Regions from separate parts of the Metabacillus hrfriensis genome, predicted to be linked through region 3. Evidence: riboswitches for the same ligand, from Rfam matches in the RefSeq annotation. Region 3 holds a riboswitch; each other region holds the start of a gene.
The links. A riboswitch is a leader RNA that binds a small molecule or an ion and turns the genes downstream of it on or off. The one in region 3 is predicted to bind cobalamin.
Positions count from the first base shown of each region.

Region 1: linked by a shared signal. The riboswitch ahead of cobO (cob(I)yrinic acid a,c-diamide adenosyltransferase) and the one ahead of QLQ22_RS13835 ((2Fe-2S) ferredoxin domain-containing protein) in region 3 are both predicted to bind cobalamin.
Region 2: linked by a shared signal. The riboswitch ahead of QLQ22_RS04605 (ribonucleoside-diphosphate reductase subunit alpha) and the one ahead of QLQ22_RS13835 ((2Fe-2S) ferredoxin domain-containing protein) in region 3 are both predicted to bind cobalamin.
Region 4: linked by a shared signal. The riboswitch ahead of QLQ22_RS16885 (DUF4430 domain-containing protein) and the one ahead of QLQ22_RS13835 ((2Fe-2S) ferredoxin domain-containing protein) in region 3 are both predicted to bind cobalamin.

Region 1 is NZ_CP126116.1:2,528,299-2,532,554, reverse strand. Features, by position in the region: gene QLQ22_RS12640 (M20 family metallo-hydrolase) at 104-1,354, shown strand; gene QLQ22_RS12635 (Dph6-related ATP pyrophosphatase) at 1,590-2,267, shown strand; cobalamin riboswitch at 2,346-2,529, shown strand; gene cobO (cob(I)yrinic acid a,c-diamide adenosyltransferase) at 2,659-3,207, shown strand; gene QLQ22_RS12625 (cobyric acid synthase) at 3,191-4,256, shown strand, end outside.
Region 2 is NZ_CP126116.1:907,955-912,210, forward strand. Features, by position in the region: gene QLQ22_RS04605 (ribonucleoside-diphosphate reductase subunit alpha) at 1-1,260, opposite strand, end outside; cobalamin riboswitch at 1,459-1,641, opposite strand; gene dat (D-amino-acid transaminase) at 1,889-2,722, shown strand; gene nhaC (Na+/H+ antiporter NhaC) at 2,777-4,180, opposite strand.
Region 3 is NZ_CP126116.1:2,777,910-2,782,165, forward strand. Features, by position in the region: gene cobJ (precorrin-3B C(17)-methyltransferase) at 1-1,516, opposite strand, end outside; gene QLQ22_RS13835 ((2Fe-2S) ferredoxin domain-containing protein) at 1,861-2,235, opposite strand; cobalamin riboswitch at 2,362-2,550, opposite strand; cobalamin riboswitch at 3,025-3,216, shown strand; gene QLQ22_RS13840 (energy-coupling factor ABC transporter permease) at 3,364-4,122, shown strand; gene QLQ22_RS13845 (energy-coupling factor ABC transporter substrate-binding protein) at 4,123-4,256, shown strand, end outside.
Region 4 is NZ_CP126116.1:3,417,639-3,421,894, reverse strand. Features, by position in the region: gene QLQ22_RS16890 (ATP-binding protein) at 1-1,556, shown strand, start outside; cobalamin riboswitch at 1,645-1,846, shown strand; gene QLQ22_RS16885 (DUF4430 domain-containing protein) at 2,012-2,431, shown strand; gene QLQ22_RS16880 (ECF transporter S component) at 2,446-2,961, shown strand; gene QLQ22_RS16875 (cob(I)yrinic acid a,c-diamide adenosyltransferase) at 3,033-3,611, shown strand; gene sigX (RNA polymerase sigma factor SigX) at 3,909-4,256, shown strand, end outside.

The sequences.
Region 1 (4,256 bases), 250 kb from region 3:
ACATTTCATCATTTTTCTTTTTACATAACGAAACATGTAATAAGAGGATTTTTCCTATACTATTAATACAGAATATTCTACTAATTATTAAGGAGGAATATTTTTGGCTGATAAAACTCTGACAATAAACAAAGCACGGCTTGAAGAAAGAATAAATGCCCTTGCACAGATAGGAAAAATCAGTGAGACCGGAGTTTGCAGGCTTGCCCTGTCTCCAGAAGACAAAGAAGCAGTCGAAACAGTAAAAGGCTGGATGGAAGAAGCAGGATTAACAGCAAGAATTGATCACTTTGGAAATTTAATCGGACGGCTTGAAGGAAGGAATCCTGAAGCTCCCGTATTAATGATTGGTTCACATATTGATTCACAGCCGTATGCAGGCAGATTTGACGGTGTAATCGGTGTTTTAGGTGCACTGGAGGCCGCTCAAACATTGAAAGAGCTGAATATTACTCCCAATATGCCAATTGAAATCGTCGCATTTTGTGATGAAGAGGGCTGCCGTTTTAATAAAGGGTTGTTTGGAGTAAGGGGGATCCTCGGCAAACTGGAAGAAGGGGAGTTAGACCGGACAGATAAAAGTGGAATCACTCGAAAAGAGGCATTGATTGAATTTGGATGTGATCCCGAAAAATTTAAGGACTCAGAATATCCTTCTGGAGGCATTTCCGCATTTATAGAGCTCCACATTGAACAAGGGCCGATTCTTGAAGCAAAAGATACACCTGTTGGAATCGTTACAGGAATATCAGGACCATTATGGCTGACGGTAGAACTTGAGGGCTTTGCAGGACACGCAGGATCTGTTCCCATGCATATGAGGCAGGATGCGCTTGTAGGAGCTGCAAAAATTGTTGTTGCCCTTAATGAATTAACAAGCGAGGATGTCACTGCGCCTACAGTCGGTACAGTTGGAAGCATGAAAATCTTCCCAGACTCGCGAAATATCATTCCGGAAAAAGTCAGCTTTACAATCGATTTAAGAGATATTGAGATTGAAAGACGCGATTTTATTGAAAATCTGCTAAGAAAAAAAATCCACACAATTTCTGAACTGCATGGATTAACTTATACCATTTCAGAAGATACAAATAGTGAACCGCGGTATTGCTCTGAAAGAATCATGAAGATAATGAAAAATGAGAGTTCACATATCGGACTGAATCCGATTGAATTGATGAGCGGACCTTTTCATGATTCATTAGCGATGTCGTACGAATGTGAGTATGGGATGATCTTTGTCCGCTGTAAAGACGGTATCAGCCATAATCCTAAAGAGTATTCAACGATGGAGGATATCTCAATTGGAACGGAGCTATTATACAGAACGGCTATGAAAATGGCTTTAGATTAAATAATGAAAATAGTAATGGTAAAGCTATATAAAGAGCGCCAAAGTGGATAATTATTCATTTTGGTGTTTTTTGATAGAAAAATAGCGACCTTAAGAAGCAACTTGATGTATTTTAATACATCCTTGTCAAATGAGGCGGCAATTTCTTTTGACTTAAGATTCCTTATGAATCATAATCAAAATGGAAAAAGACAGACAAAGAATACATAAAAAAGATTGAAAGCGGTGTATCGAAATGAAGAAAAAAATTGCTCTATCATGGAGCGGCGGCAAAGATGGCTGTATGGCACTGCATAAGCTCATTGGCCAAGGTCATGAAATTGCATGTCTTATAACCACTGTACCTATTGAGCTAGAGAGGACGTTCGGACATGGCGAGAAAATGGAAGCAATACTAAAACAAAGCGAAGCCTTAGGTATTCCTGTGCATTTTATTAGATGCACATTTAAGGGATATACTCAAAGTTTTATAGACTCACTTAAAGATTTGAAGAATAAATATCAACTTACTAGCGCAGCTTTCGGAGATTTATATCTTGATGAACACCGCAGCTGGGGAGAAAATACGGCAGACTCAGCTGGCTTAGAAGCACTGTATCCGTTATGGATGAAGAAGGATGAAGCTGCGCAAGCCCTTCAAGATTTTGCAGATAGCGGATACAAAGCAGTCATCATCAGAACTCAGGATAATGTGCTTGATGACACATGGCTCGGCCATGAAATTGATCAGCAGCTAATAGAAAGAATGAAGTCCACACCGATATGCCCAATGGGTGAGGCAGGAGAGTATCATACCTTTGTGTATGATGGGCCGCTATTTAAAAAACTGATCAAACTGCAATTTGGCGAGAGAATTCAAATGGAAACAACAACTCGCCTGGAGCTGGAGGATTTAAGCCTAATCGAGAAATAGCCTGACTTAATGAGTTCATTTTCAGATACAAAAAAGAAGTTGATGACATTTCCAGATTTATAGATTACAATGAACAAAAAATATGATTTCTTTAAAAGTGCCTGATGAGATCAGGATAATAGGGAAACCGGTCAGAATCCGGTGCAGCCCCCGCTACTGTAAGCGCAGATTCAGTTGAAACGCCACTGACTTTTCAAGTTGGGAAGGTTCAATAGAAAATGAAGCGCAAAGCCAGGAGACCTGCTTTTAATGATTGATTGCTTGTTTTTCGGTGGGAAGAATAAGTCAGGTACCCTTAGTGTGTATGACTTTGCTTATTAAAGGCCTTGACTGACTTCCATTCAGTTCAAGGTCTTTTTTATGTTTAAAGACGAAAAGAGGAGATGAGTGAATGACAGGGAAAGATCAAAAAGGAAGATTGCTTGTTTATACGGGTAATGGCAAAGGAAAAACAACAGCATCCATAGGTCTTGCTGTCCGTGCGATTGGAAGAGGTATGAAAGTATCCATCCTGCAGTTTATAAAATCACCAGAGAGAACCTACGGTGAAAAAAACGTGCTTGAAAAACTCAACGGTGCTGAAATCCATCAGCTTGGAGCAGGATTCACTTGGACTAAAACACCAGATGTGCACCGGAAAGCTTTAAAATCAGCCTGGCAAATCGCCAAGGAAAAGATTTTGAGCGGAGAGTATGATGTCGTCATTCTTGATGAAATCAATAATGCGCTTGCTATTCATACGTTTCCGATCGATGACGTGCTGCCTATTGAGGATGTCATACATACGATTCAAAACCGCCCAAATCATGTTCATATTGTTTTGACAGGAAGAGATGCAAAGGATGAAATAAAGGAAATCGCTGACCTTGTGTCTGTTATCAATGTGGAAAAGCACTACTACGAAGAAGGTGTAGATGCCATCTATGGAATTGAATACTAATGAGCCAAAATCATTAAAACTGATGATTCAGGGTACACATTCAGACGCTGGAAAAAGCATGCTCGTTACGGCACTATGCCGGATATTTCGAGAGGACGGCTATCGAACAGCGCCTTTTAAATCACAAAATATGGCTCTGAATTCTTACATTACCAGTGATGGCAAGGAAATAGGCAGAGCTCAGGGAATTCAGGCCGAAGCTGCCGGAATTGAAGCCACAACTGATATGAATCCGATCCTAATTAAACCTTCAAAAGATATGGAGTCTCAGGTCGTTTTTCACGGGAAGCCCTATGCAAATATGAAGGCATCCGAGTACAGAGAGGACTTTTTCCAGTTAGGTCTTGAGGCGATTAAAGAATCGCTGATGAAACTGTCGGACAAATACGAGGTCATTGTGATAGAAGGAGCAGGTTCTCCTGCAGAGGTTAATTTAAATGACCGAGAGCTTGTCAATATGAGAGTAGCAGCAATTGCAGAAGCTCCAGTGATTTTAATCGGAGATATTGACAAAGGAGGCGTTTTCGCCAGTCTGGTCGGGACCCTTCAGCTCATTAGCGAGTGTGACCGGAAGCGGATTATAGGTGTCATCATCAATAAATTCAGAGGGGACCTTTCACTGCTTCAGCCGGGATTGGACTGGTTTGAAGAATATACGGGGCTGCCGGTACTTGGAGTTGTTCCATTTTTGCCTGACCTTGAAATAGATGGGGAAGATTCCCTTGTTTTAAGCCAGTATTCAAATGGTACCAATCACGATGCAGAACTTGACGTAGCTGTTCTTTCATATCCGAGATTATCCAACTTTACAGATATCGATCCGTTAAGACTGGAGCCTGATGTGAATATCCGTTTTGTTAAAAAAGCTGTGCATTTTGGAAATCCTGATCTCATCATTTTGCCTGGAACCAAAAACACAGCTGAAGACCTGCTGTTTCTTAAGCAAACAGGACTCTTTGACAAAATAAGATCTGCTTATGAAAAAGGAACTCAACTAGCAGGCATTTGCGGAGGCTATCAAATGCTCGGCGAAAAGCTGATGGATCCAA
Region 2 (4,256 bases), 1.9 Mb from region 3:
GCCTTTCATGATGCCTTTCATAATTTCAATAGCAGGTACGGTTTGTTTAGATAGATCAGGATGATTGACGCATTCCCAATACTTATCGCGGAAGGAGCCGAAACCTTTTCCTTCATCGTAAAAATCTTCTAAGGAATACCCCATCACTTTACGGACTTCATGCGGATCAAATAAATGCCAGTCGCCGCGGTTTTCCGCCTGCTCCATGAAAAGATCCGGCAAGCAGACACCTGTAAATAAGTCATGAGTTCTTAAACGCTCATCGCCATTATTCAGCTTTGAATCCAGGAATGAAAAGATATCTTTATGCCACACATCCAAATAGACAGCGATGGCTCCTTTCCTTTGACCGAGCTGGTCTACACTTACTGCCGTATTATTCAGCTGCTTCATCCATGGGATGACACCGGATGAGACCCCTTTAAAGCCTTTGATGTCACTTCCGCGGCTGCGGATTTTTCCTAAATAAACTCCGATGCCTCCGCCTGATTTTGAAAGATTTGCAATATCTGTATTGCTGTCAAAGATTCCTTGCAGACTATCATCTACTGTATCTATAAAACAGCTCGACAGCTGGCCAACAGGCTTGCCGGCATTTGAAAGCGTCGGTGTAGCAACGGTCATGTACAAATTGCTGAGGGCCCAGTAAGCTTCTTTGACAAGCTGCAGACGGTGCTCTGTCTTTTCATTGGCCATTAGCGTCATGGCAATGACCAAATAACGTTCCTGAGGCAGTTCAAATATTTTTTTATCAAAATCTCTTGCTAAGTAGCGGTCAGACAGAGTGCGAAGTCCAATATATGTAAACAGCTTATCTTTTTCCGGCTGAATGATGGAAGAGAGGCTTTCTATTTCTTCATGTGAATAGGCGTTAAGCAAATGCGGACTGTATATGCCCTTATCAGTGAGTGTTTGGATTAAGTTCACAAACGAATCATATCCATTATGCTGATTGCGGTTGAATGCAGCTTCCTTATAAAGCTTTCTTAGATAAATGCGAGCACAAAAGTAAGTCCATTGAGGCTCAAGCTCACTAATATTGGAGAGGCCTTCGAGAATAAGGAGATTGGAGATTTGGGATGTTGTATATTCACTGCGGCCATCGATGCTTTGGATGACTCTTGTGCTGTAATCATCCAGGTCAAGCTCTTTAAAGTCGTGTCCGATTTCATCTATGAAATTCTTAATCCGTTTTTCTGAAAATGGGGATTTCTCAAGTGTAAGTTCATTAAAAATAATAGTTGCCATTGTGGTTGCCATTTGACATCCTCCTAAAAAATAATAAAAAAGCGCAAGCGCCATTATCAGCTTCTAGTTCTGAACGGGGAGCCTGAATTTTTATGCCTAAAAAAAATCCGCTCATGGGATCATGAGCGGATCAAACGATAGAATAACAGGGTGAAAGCAGTCCTGTTATTAACCATCGTTCCATCTCCTCAGTCCCCGAAGAATTCGAAACTATCTAGCAATCAAATGGCAGGTCTCCTGACTTGTGATCATTCTTCGCTGAGTCCTTCCCATACTTCAATCTCGTACAGTGGTAATCCCAGTTCGTCACACTTACAGTTGCGGGGACAGTTCCGGATTTGCACCGGATTCCCTTTTAAGCCAATAAATTGGCACCTTTGCTCGCTGTTGTTTTTCAATATGTAGTATTGTAGTTTTGATTAAATATCAATATGTTGTGTTCTTGGCTAATTTCATCATAATGGACAGGAAAAGAAATTTCAACTTAAATCTTCTGAAATTCAAATAAAAATGTAAAACCATTTTACAGACCAGCGTGTTTCATCATAACATAGGGAGAGGAAGTTTTTCATTCAATCACATTTATTCGATCCGATTTATTTTTGAAAACAGCTTTCAATCTAAATAAAGGAGCCTTCATATGTACATACTTTTAAACGGTAAATTTAAACAGAAAAACGAAGTATCCATTGACTTTGAGGATAGAGGATATCAATTCGGGGATGGTGTGTACGAGGTTATTAGAGTATATAATGGCTCATATTTTGCGATGAAAGAGCATATGGAGCGATTTGTCAGAAGTGCAAAAGAGATTAAGATTGTACTGCAGAATACAGCAGAGGAATTAACGGCGATGCTTAATGAGCTGCTTCGGAAAAATCAAGTGCAGGACGGCGCGGTCTATATGCAAATCACACGGGGCGTAACAGGGAGGAAGCACCTTTTCCCCGGGCAAGACGTTAAGCCTCAAATTGTGGCCTATCCAATTCCCTGTTCAAAACCTGCAGCAGAACAGGAAAAAGGAATTAAACTGCATTTGATGGAGGATGTCCGCTGGCTCAGATGTGACATTAAAAGTTTGAATTTGCTGGGGAATGTCCTTGCAAAGCAGGAAGCTTTTGAAAATGGTGCATATGAGGCTCTGCTGCACAGGGGCGAGCATATAACGGAAGGCTCTTCATCCAATTTTTACGGAGTAAGGAACGGTGTGATTTATACTCATCCTGCCAATAACTTGATTTTAAATGGCATCACACGGATGAAGGTCGTTGAACTGTGTGAAAAAAACGGTTTAACGCTAATCGAAGAAATGATCAAAGCAGATGATCTTGTAAACCTTGATGAAGCTTTTATTACTTCAACAACCAGTGAAGTCATTCCAGTTATTGAGATTGACTCAATGAAAGTCAATGGGGGAGTACCGGGTCCGGTTACGAGAGAACTTCAGCGATTGTTTGAGGAAATGATAGATTAAGATTTTCAGGATCATAATAAAAAAGGAAAGAGCTATAGCTCTTTCCTTTTTTTATTATGATGCAATTGATTCTAAGTTTGGATTCCCGTTATTTTTACGTTCAGGAAGAAACCCGTACAAAATGCTGAACAAAGGAGAAAGACATAAAAATAATGCAAATGGGATGTATACGATGGCGTCAACACCAAGAGTCTGTGCGAAAAAGGCTCCGCTGACCCCCCATGGAACTAATGGATTGAAGAGTGTACCGCCATCATCAAGGGATCTTGATAGATATTTTTTATTGATATTCAGTTTTTCATAAACTCCCTTGTAGGATTGACCGGGAATAAAAATGGATAAGTATTGCTCACCTGTAACTAAATTGACTCCTATTGAAGAAGAAACCGTTGCAAGGATAAGCTGGCCCTTTGTTTTTACCCGACGTATCAAACCGTTCAAAAGTGTTTGAATCAACTGCAGCTTGTCCATTAATCCACCTAAAGCAAAGGCGATCATGATAAGTGAGATGGACCACATCATGGACTGCAGACCGCCGCGATTCAGCATATTTTGAACCATTTCTTGTTCAATGCTGAAAGTTGTGCCGTTTTGAAGAACATTTAAGAATTGGGCAAAAGTGGCATGATCCTGAAATAAGATTCCAGTTGCACATGCCGTGGCAACTCCAACTGCAAGAGCAGGAATGACGGGAACTCTTGTCATAGCGAGAACAATCACTATAAGGGGAGAGATTAACGTCCAAGCACTAATCTGCACATGCTGCTGCATCACAGAAATGATTTCCTCAATATTAGCCAAGGTTGCAGCATTTATGGTTAAAGTTGTCCCTAAATACCAAAAAATAATGGCTGTGATTAAAAAGGCAGGGCCTGTTGTTTTAGAAATATGACGAATGTGCGTAAAAATATTGACTGATGAAACACCTGCTGAAAAGTTTGTCGTATCAGACATTGGCGACATCTTATCTCCGAAGCATGCTCCGCAAATAACTGCTCCCGCAGCCCATGGGGCAGGAATCCCAGCGGCAACAGCAACTCCCATTAGAGCAACTCCAACTGTACTGACTGTTGTAAAGCTGCTTCCAACCAATAATGAAATAATCGTACAGCAAATAAGCGAGAGAATGAGCAGCGATCCTGGTTCAATCAGATTTAATGCATAAACCATAACAGTTGGAATCGTTCCGCTGAACATCCAGGCACCAATCAAAATTCCAATTAAAGCCAAAATGATAATAGGCTGTACACCTGACTGAACTCCCTTAACAAGACCTTCTTCAATTTCTTTCCAGGAAAACTTATAGATGAGAGCAATTCCGCTTAAAAGGACGAGACAAAGCATAAGCGGCAAGTGCGGCTCTGTTTTTAAATAAAATAAACTAATCAGTATAATGGCAATCATGGATATGAAAATCATAACTGATGATGCAAATGAAACAGTTTTTGGATGATTCATTAATTCTAATTCCTTCCTTTTATACTTAAACGCTTTTATGCTTTTGCGCATAAAAGTATTATATCAATCTATTAAC
Region 3 (4,256 bases):
TTGGATGACCTTTCTCTTTATACTCGTATATAATATTTTCAATAATCTCCACTAGTTTATCTGGCTCAATACCTTCCGCCACAGGCTGTCCTGCATGAGCTGTTCTTCCTACCGTTTTCGCTCCCAAAAACAAATCAAACTTTCCTTTTCTATAAACAATTCCAATGTCCTCGTTTACTGCACCAAAGCACGCCATACCGCAGCCATTGAAGCCAAGCTTCAGCTCTTTAGGCAATTCAAGTCCGCTTAGCTTTTGATGTAACTCTTCAGCATGAGGGATGGAATCCTTTTTCTCGCCTTCGCAGAAATCACAAGCTTTCAGCTGAAAAACATCACCAATAGGTTCTAATAGGAAACCTACACTTCTTAATTTTTGAGTAATGACCTCAGGACTCGCAGTTGGAATTTTTAAATATATTTGATGGTGCGGGGTGTATTCCATTGTCCCCTCATCTCCGACTACCTCAGCGAGAGTGATCATTTGGTCTGGTGTAAACTTCTTATTTGCGATTCCTGGACTTACGGCTAATTCAAAAATCGATACTACTGGATTATTAACAGTCTCGTTTTCCAGAATCCTTTTAGGTTCACCTTCAACTTTACTAAGAGCTTCTAGAGCTAATTGTAAGGAAGCAGCAATACCGTCTATAGTTTTTACTTCAGTACTATGATCAGTTTCATTCTTGCCTTTATGGAGTGCCCATGGTTCATTTTCATGTCTTAAGCGTTCATGCGGTTTTAATCTTTGTTCAGTTGTATTTAATGTATACTTCCTTTGATACCCCCTTGGTGTAATCATTTTATTATCATAAAAAAACGTAGATGAATTCCCAATAACTACAGTCGTCAGCATACCGATATCGTAATCAAGCATATGTGCAAGATCGGTTGTCACAATCTTTTCGCTCTCACGATATGCACTCTTCACCAGCCCAACTGGTGTATCGGGTGATCGATATTGTAATAATATCCTTTGTGCCTCTTGAATTTGTCTTGTGCGGCGTCCACTCTTTGGGTTATACAGAGCTACAACAAAATCAGCTTGTGCGGCCGCTTCAATTCGTTTTTCAATTAGATCCCATGGAGTTAAATGATCACTTAAACTAATCGTGCATGCATCATGCATGATTGGTGCACCAAGAAGAGAAGCACAGGAATTAATGGCCGATATACCAGGGATTACCTCGACACTTACACCTGTTTCTTCTTTCCACCCTTTATCAATTAATACTTCATAGACCAGGCCTGCCATCCCATAAACACCTGCATCACCACTGGAAATGACTGCAACTTTATATCCTTCTTCAGCAAGACGGACAGCCGCTTGAGCACGACTTACTTCCTCGGACATTCCTGTACTAATAATTTTCTGATCGGTCAAGAGATTTTCTATTAACTCAACATATGTTTTATAACCAATGATATAATCGCTCTCTTGTATGGCTTCCTGAGCTCTATTTGTCATATGTTCAAAACTTCCAGGTCCAAAACCAATTACAAGTAACTTTCCCCGCACGTTTGCTCCTCCTTTCAAACTATCAGCCAACATAAACTGCCTGACTCTAAACTAAACGTTTCCAAGATTAATCAGTTTCGATCATCCAGAAATAAATGGCATTCTTGCCGCAGCAGGACAATTCCGGATTCATAACCTTTTTTCAATTGATTTGTTCTTCGTGTTGACGAAAAATTTTAAAAATAATAAGTGAACCAACAACGAGTACCCGTTTATGTAAAGTTGTTTGAGAATTTTTTATCCAGCATAAGTTCCCAAGGTATACCTGATACTCTATCTATGCTAATTCCCCATCAAATTCATGCTGCTATTCAGGAATCTCAAAGGATGACAAATTAACGGCTTTATTTTATTGGTTTGGATATTCCGGCTACACACTCTGTGTTTTCCGGAGCAGCAAAACCTTGTTGATCATATTTGTAAATAACGGCTTCTTCTAAAATTTCTTTTCCAGCCAAATGTTTCTGTACGATTTCACTTCCAATTTCCGGAGTAATCGCCTTGTACCATGTTCCTTCAGGATACACAATTACAACACAAGCATCCTTGCATCTTCCGTTACAGCGGGTTCGTGTCGTATGTATCAAGGTATCAAGATTCATATTTGTGACTTCCTCCCTAATCGCCTGCGTAACCTCCTCGCCTCCTTTCCTCATACAGCTGCTGCCATTGCAAATTAATACATGATGTTTCGTTTCCCTCAAATTCCAAGTTGTCATTTTAGCACTTCCAGTCCATTATTTTTTGAAAAATAAAAATGCACCCCTATATAGATAGAGGTGCACAAAAAATACATAGCAAAAGAACATAGCATTTTCTACTACACATCTACCCATAAGCCCGTGGGTATGCGTAAAAGATAGGCAGGTCTCCTGACTAAGGTTCATTGCTTTATTGCGTCTTCCCGAATATTATCAGTGACATTTGCAATAAGCTCCCCATTACAGTGGCGGGTACCGCGACGGCTTTTCACCGTACTTCCCTTTTAATCAAAATCTTGGTAAGATTTTTGAACCTATCTTTTAATTATTTAATTATTATTCTTAATGTTATTATTTCATAAATTTGTCTATTTCGATATTCATATTAAACAAGAATTCAGAAATTAGCAAACTACTTTTTAAAAAATCGGACAACAAAAAAATCCGTCCAATTATTTTGGCGGATAAAACGGAAGCGCTAAATCACATTAAAATAAGCCATTTCCCCTGCTATTCGTTTCACCATTCCCCCGAAGCAAAAGAAACTTTAATACTAAATTTATGAAACTCAGCGCCTCTACATTATTATTCTGTGAGTTGAGGTGGACACTCCTAAAATTAATGATCGAGACAGAATTAGATATATTAAGATCCTTCTCGTGTATGAAAAAACATTTATTATAAAAATATGAAACCTATTTATGCATATAGTTGGATAAAAAAGGACATAAATACCTCTTTTGATCATGCTAAATCATAGAAAAATAAATAGACAACTGCTAAACCTTATAGTAAGGTATAGACAAATTAATCAATCTTAACAGGTGCTGTACATTGAGAATGTATAGCTTAAAAGGGAAGCTCGGTGTAAGTCCGACACGGTTCCCGCCACTGTAAGTCTGAGTGACCTGCATATTGTCACTGCTTTTTATAAAAAGCGGGAAGACGCAGGAAACAATGAAGATGAGTCAGGAGACCTGCCTGTATAAAGAACATAATGTGACCTACGGGAAATAGGGAGGTGTGTGCGAAAGGATATTGCTGTGTCTGTGTGACGGGCTGACAATTGTCTTGTAAGCATTTAAACTCTAGTGGGTTTAAATGCTTTTTTTATTTGAACGCTACTAATTTTAAGGGAGATTGAAGATGAATAAAAAATCATGGCAGGTGTCACTAATCATGGTGCTGGGATTAACAAGTTATTTTTGGCTGAATTCGTACGAAGATGCTTATGCTATGCATATCATGGAAGGTTTTTTGCCTTTTGGCTGGGCGGTTTTTTGGTGGGCTGCAACACTTCCCTTCATACTTGCCGGCTTGCGTTCTATACGTAAGAAGCTTAAAGAAAACCCTGAATTGAAAACAATGCTTGGCCTGTCTGCTGCTTTTGCGTTTGTATTATCTGCCTTAAAGATTCCCTCAGTAACAGGCAGTTGCTCTCACCCAACTGGAGCAGGTTTAGGAGCCATATTGTTTGGACCTGCAGCAATGAGTGTATTGGGTACGATCGTGCTATTATTTCAGTCATTGTTATTAGCGCACGGCGGTTTGACAACCTTAGGTGCAAATGCTTTTTCGATGGCAGTCGCAGGTCCGTTGTTAGCATATGCAATCTTTAAGATCAGCATTAAAGGGAAGATATCGTTTGCGGTTGCTGTTTTTCTGGCAGCTATGCTGGGAGATTTAGGTACATACTTAGTTACTGCAGTCCAATTAGCTCTAGCATTTCCAGCTGAAGTGGGCGGATTTACAGCATCTTTTTCAAAATTTGCAGCCATCTTTGCCTTTACTCAAATTCCGTTAGCAATTAGTGAAGGATTATTAACGGTTATTGTTATGAATTTGCTACAAAAATATAATATGCCCGAATTAAATCAACTGCCTGCTGTTAAGGAGGTTAGGTAAATGAAAAATTTCATTTTGTTTTTATTCGTTATTGTGCTGGCAATTATTCCTTTATATCTCCAAAAAGATGCTGAATTTGGCGGGGCTGACGGTCAAGCAGAAGAATTAATTGAGGAAATTGCACCTGCTTATGA
Region 4 (4,256 bases), 640 kb from region 3:
AAGATCAGAACAAATACTGGTTTTCGCCAAAGAAATTTGACAGTACCCCTGTTTTTGAAATGGAGGATATTCAGAATGACAGCGAGCTGTCTAAAGTATTTGCAGATCAAAAAAATGTCAGCAAGCTCACCCAACTCTCCATTGAGCAGCAGATCAGTTCGGATAATAACGAGGAAGTGCTGGTCGTCGGCGTACCCTATGAGCTGAAAAATGGAGAAAACGGGGCAGTGTTTATGTCGCAGTCGCTGCTTGCTGTTCATGAAACAACAAAGCATACGACAAAATATATTCTGCTTGCGGCAGGTATTGCCATTGTATTAACAACGATATTCGCATTCTTTCTATCAACAAGAATCACTTATCCGCTCAGAAAAATGCGGGAAGTAACGCAGGAGCTTACACGAGGAAAATTTGATACGAAGGTGCCGATTTTAAGTCATGACGAAATTGGCGAGCTTGCCGTCGCGTTTAATCAAATGGGCAGGCAGCTGAAATTCAATATCAATGCACTCAACCAGGAAAAAGAACATTTAACCAGTATTTTAAGCAGTATGGCAGATGGAGTCATTACGCTGAATATTGACGGGACGATTCTCGTCACCAATCCCCCTGCTGAACGGTTTCTTCAGTCCTGGTACTACGAACAAAAAATGCAAATTAATGAGGGAGAGGAAATCCCTCCAGTAGCAAAAGAATTATTTCAAAGAGTTGTCAGCACAGAGAGAGAACACATAGTCGAGGTCAATCTGCAGGGCAGAAGCTGGGTGATGGTTATGAGCCCTCTCTATAACCAGTCATATGTTCGGGGTGCAGTTGCTGTTCTCAGAGATATGACAGAAGAGAGAAGGCTGGATAAGCTGCGGAAGGATTTTATTGCCAATGTAAGTCATGAGCTGAGAACGCCGATTGCCATGCTGCAGGGATACAGTGAAGCGATCGTCGATGACATTGCAAGCTCTGAAGAAGAGAAAAAGGAGATTGCACAGGTAATCTACGATGAATCGCTGCGCATGGGAAGACTTGTTAACGATTTACTGGACCTGGCAAGAATGGAAGCCGGTCACATTTCTCTGAATTTAGAACGAATCTCTATTCATGAGTTTATTGAAAAAATCAACCGAAAATTCCAGGGACTTGCAAGGGACAAAAAAATTACGTTAACCTCTTCATTTTCGATAGATGACCCTGAGTTTGTTTTAGATCCCGATAAAATTGAGCAGGTTTTGACGAATCTTATTGATAATGCGATCAGGCATACGCTTGAAGGGGGATCTGTTGAAATTCATGTTCAAACCGTTGCAGGCGGCATGAAAATAGATGTAAAAGACACAGGTACAGGTATTGTAGAAGAAGATCTGCCTTTTGTCTTTGAACGGTTTTATAAAGCAGATAAAGCAAGAACGAGAGGCCGTTCGGGCACGGGACTTGGCCTCGCGATTGCAAAAAACATCGTAGATGCCCATTCCGGCACGATCAATGTACACAGCAAGGTAAATGAAGGTACAGCATTCAGCTTCTATTTGCCTCGAAAAAGCGATCTTTCTGATAGAACGTGACGAAAATTCTTGTTTCATAAGGAACGCCTTATAAAATTACTGTTGAAGACCTGAGTCATTTTATGTAAAATAAGACTGAATTAAAAATCGTATATTTTGAGATATAGGTGCTTTACGCTTAATAGGGAATCGGGTGCAATGCCTGAACTGTCCCCGCAACTGTATTTGCCGACGAAACTTTGGTTAAACCACTATATAATCAGATGGCTCTCTTGCTGTTTATTATATGGGAAGGTTCAAGTGGAGAATGAAGCAAAAGTCAGTAGACCTGCCGGAATCTCTTACATTGTTTGTATTCTTCGGGGGTTGAGCATAGAAACGGCAGGATTTATGTTTCATTGCATACAATCTGTTTCTTATTATGCCGTTTATTAAGCCCATCTGCAGATGGGCTTTTTGTTTTGTGGTTTCATGTTTCACAAAATAGTTACATACAGATGAAGGAGAGATTAGTTGTGAATAAATTTTTAAGCTTACTGTCTGTTTTATTTTTAGCGCTGCTTGCAGCTTGCGGAAATACAGCAGAGGAGCCGAAGAAGGAAGCTCAGGGATCAGAGCAGGCCGCTGAAAATGGAGAAAAAGCAGAAGAGACAAAAGCTGTTGTTACACTGACTAAAAACGAAATGGCAGAGAAAGTTGATTCAAAAGAAGTATCTTTTGAAGAAGGGCAGACTCTGATGGATGCAATGAAAGCGAATTTTGAAGTGGAAGAAGCTGGAGGGTTCATCAGCGGAATTGATGGAATGATGGCAAGCGATAAGGATAAAACCTACTGGCACTTAATCGTAAATGGAGAAGATGCGATGACTGGTGCTAATGAAATCGAGCTGAAAGATGGAGATAAAGTAGAGTTCGATTTAAGAAAATATGAGTAATCCTGGATCACGTTATGACAACTAGAAGAATCAGTCTGCTTTCCCTGCTGATTGCTTTATCAGTTGTAGGGCGAATGGCCTTTCAATTTGTTCCGAACGTCCAGCCAATGACAGCGATTATTCTGATTACTTCAATCCTAATTGGTCCTGTAAATGGCATGATTGTAGCCGTATTAGGCTGCTTCTTGAGCAATTTGCTGCTCGGAATGGGAACATGGACAATCTGGCAAATGCTCGCATGGGGTACACTCGCGTTATTATCAGGTTTTTTAGGCAAATTTGTGAAATCAAATCGTCTGATCATCTTTACACCCATTTCTGTATTGTCGGGTTATCTTTTCGGGTTTGTTGTATCACTGAATATGTTTGTATTAACTGACCATGGCTTAGCTTATTACCTTGCAGGCTTGCCTTTTGATACAGCACATGCAATCGGAAATGGAATTTTCTTTCTTCTGCTTTATCCTGTTATGCGAAAAACGTTTGAGTATTACTTGAATAAGAAGGATTATGGCATAACAATGCAATAAGAAAAATGGTAAAATAAAAGAGCGATTAGATTCGCTCTTTTTATTTTAAACCCTAAAGGAGCTGCTTAAAATTGAATCTGTATACGAGAACTGGCGACAAAGGGAAAACAAGTATAATTGGCGGCCGTGTCGACAAAGATGACTTAAGAGTCGAGGCATACGGCACAATTGATGAAGTAAATTCATTTGTCGGACTTGCCATGACGTGGCTTCATGAAGAAAAACTGATTGACTTGTATCATGAATTTGAAAAGATCCAGCATGAACTGTTTGATTGCGGCAGTGATCTTGCGGTTATACATGGCAAACAGAAGCATCCCTATAAAACAACAGCTGAAATGATTGCATTTTTAGAAGAAAGAATCGATCATTATTCTGCTGAAGCTCCTCCGCTGCAGCGATTTATCCTTCCCGGAGGCACACAAGCAGCATCCGCGATACATATTGCAAGAACAGTAGCCAGAAGAGCTGAACGCTGCATCGTTTCCCTGCAGAAGCAGACGGAGATTAATGAACACGTATTAACATATATGAATAGATTGTCAGATTACTTCTTTGCTGCTGCAAGAGTCGCGAATGCGAGGCTTGGCTCTAAAGATGTAGAATACGAAAGAAGCGCAATCGTATTTACGAAGCCTAAACAATCATAAAATAGCTGGAAATAAAGGAAGGGAGCACCTTCCTTTTTATACGTTCAGGAATTTATAAAAGTCAAAAGGCTGTGGATTATATAATAAAGATATCTGCGTTCGGAGCCGGCGCCGATGCCTAGATGCGTGTCAGAACGAATCCGCCAAAAAAGTCACAAACGGACTTTTCTTGCGGATTCTTATCTGTCATGCTTGAGCTAAACGGGCGCTTGAACTTTTCTTGAACAGATATATAGTGAATAATATGTAACTTTTTATAAAACAAAATCGACTAATGGTGTGATCGGAGGTACATTCATGGAAGAGGCCTTTCAGAGGATCTATGAAAAATATCATGGAGATATTTTTCAATTTTTATTTTATATGGTAAAAAATCGTGAGCAGGCTGAAGACCTCGTTCAGGAAGTATATATCCGCATTTTAAAATCCTATGACAGCTTTGAAGGCAGAAGCAGTGAAAAAACGTGGATTTTTTCTATAGCAAGGCATGTTGCCATTGACTTTTTCAGAAAGCAAAAAACATTGAAGCAAAGAATTCTTGAAACATTTGACTGGGACCGGCAGCAAATAAAGGATGTTCAGCCATTGCCTGAGGAAATTGCCGCTCAAAATGAAGAATTGCAGGGAATTTACCGTTCTCTTGAC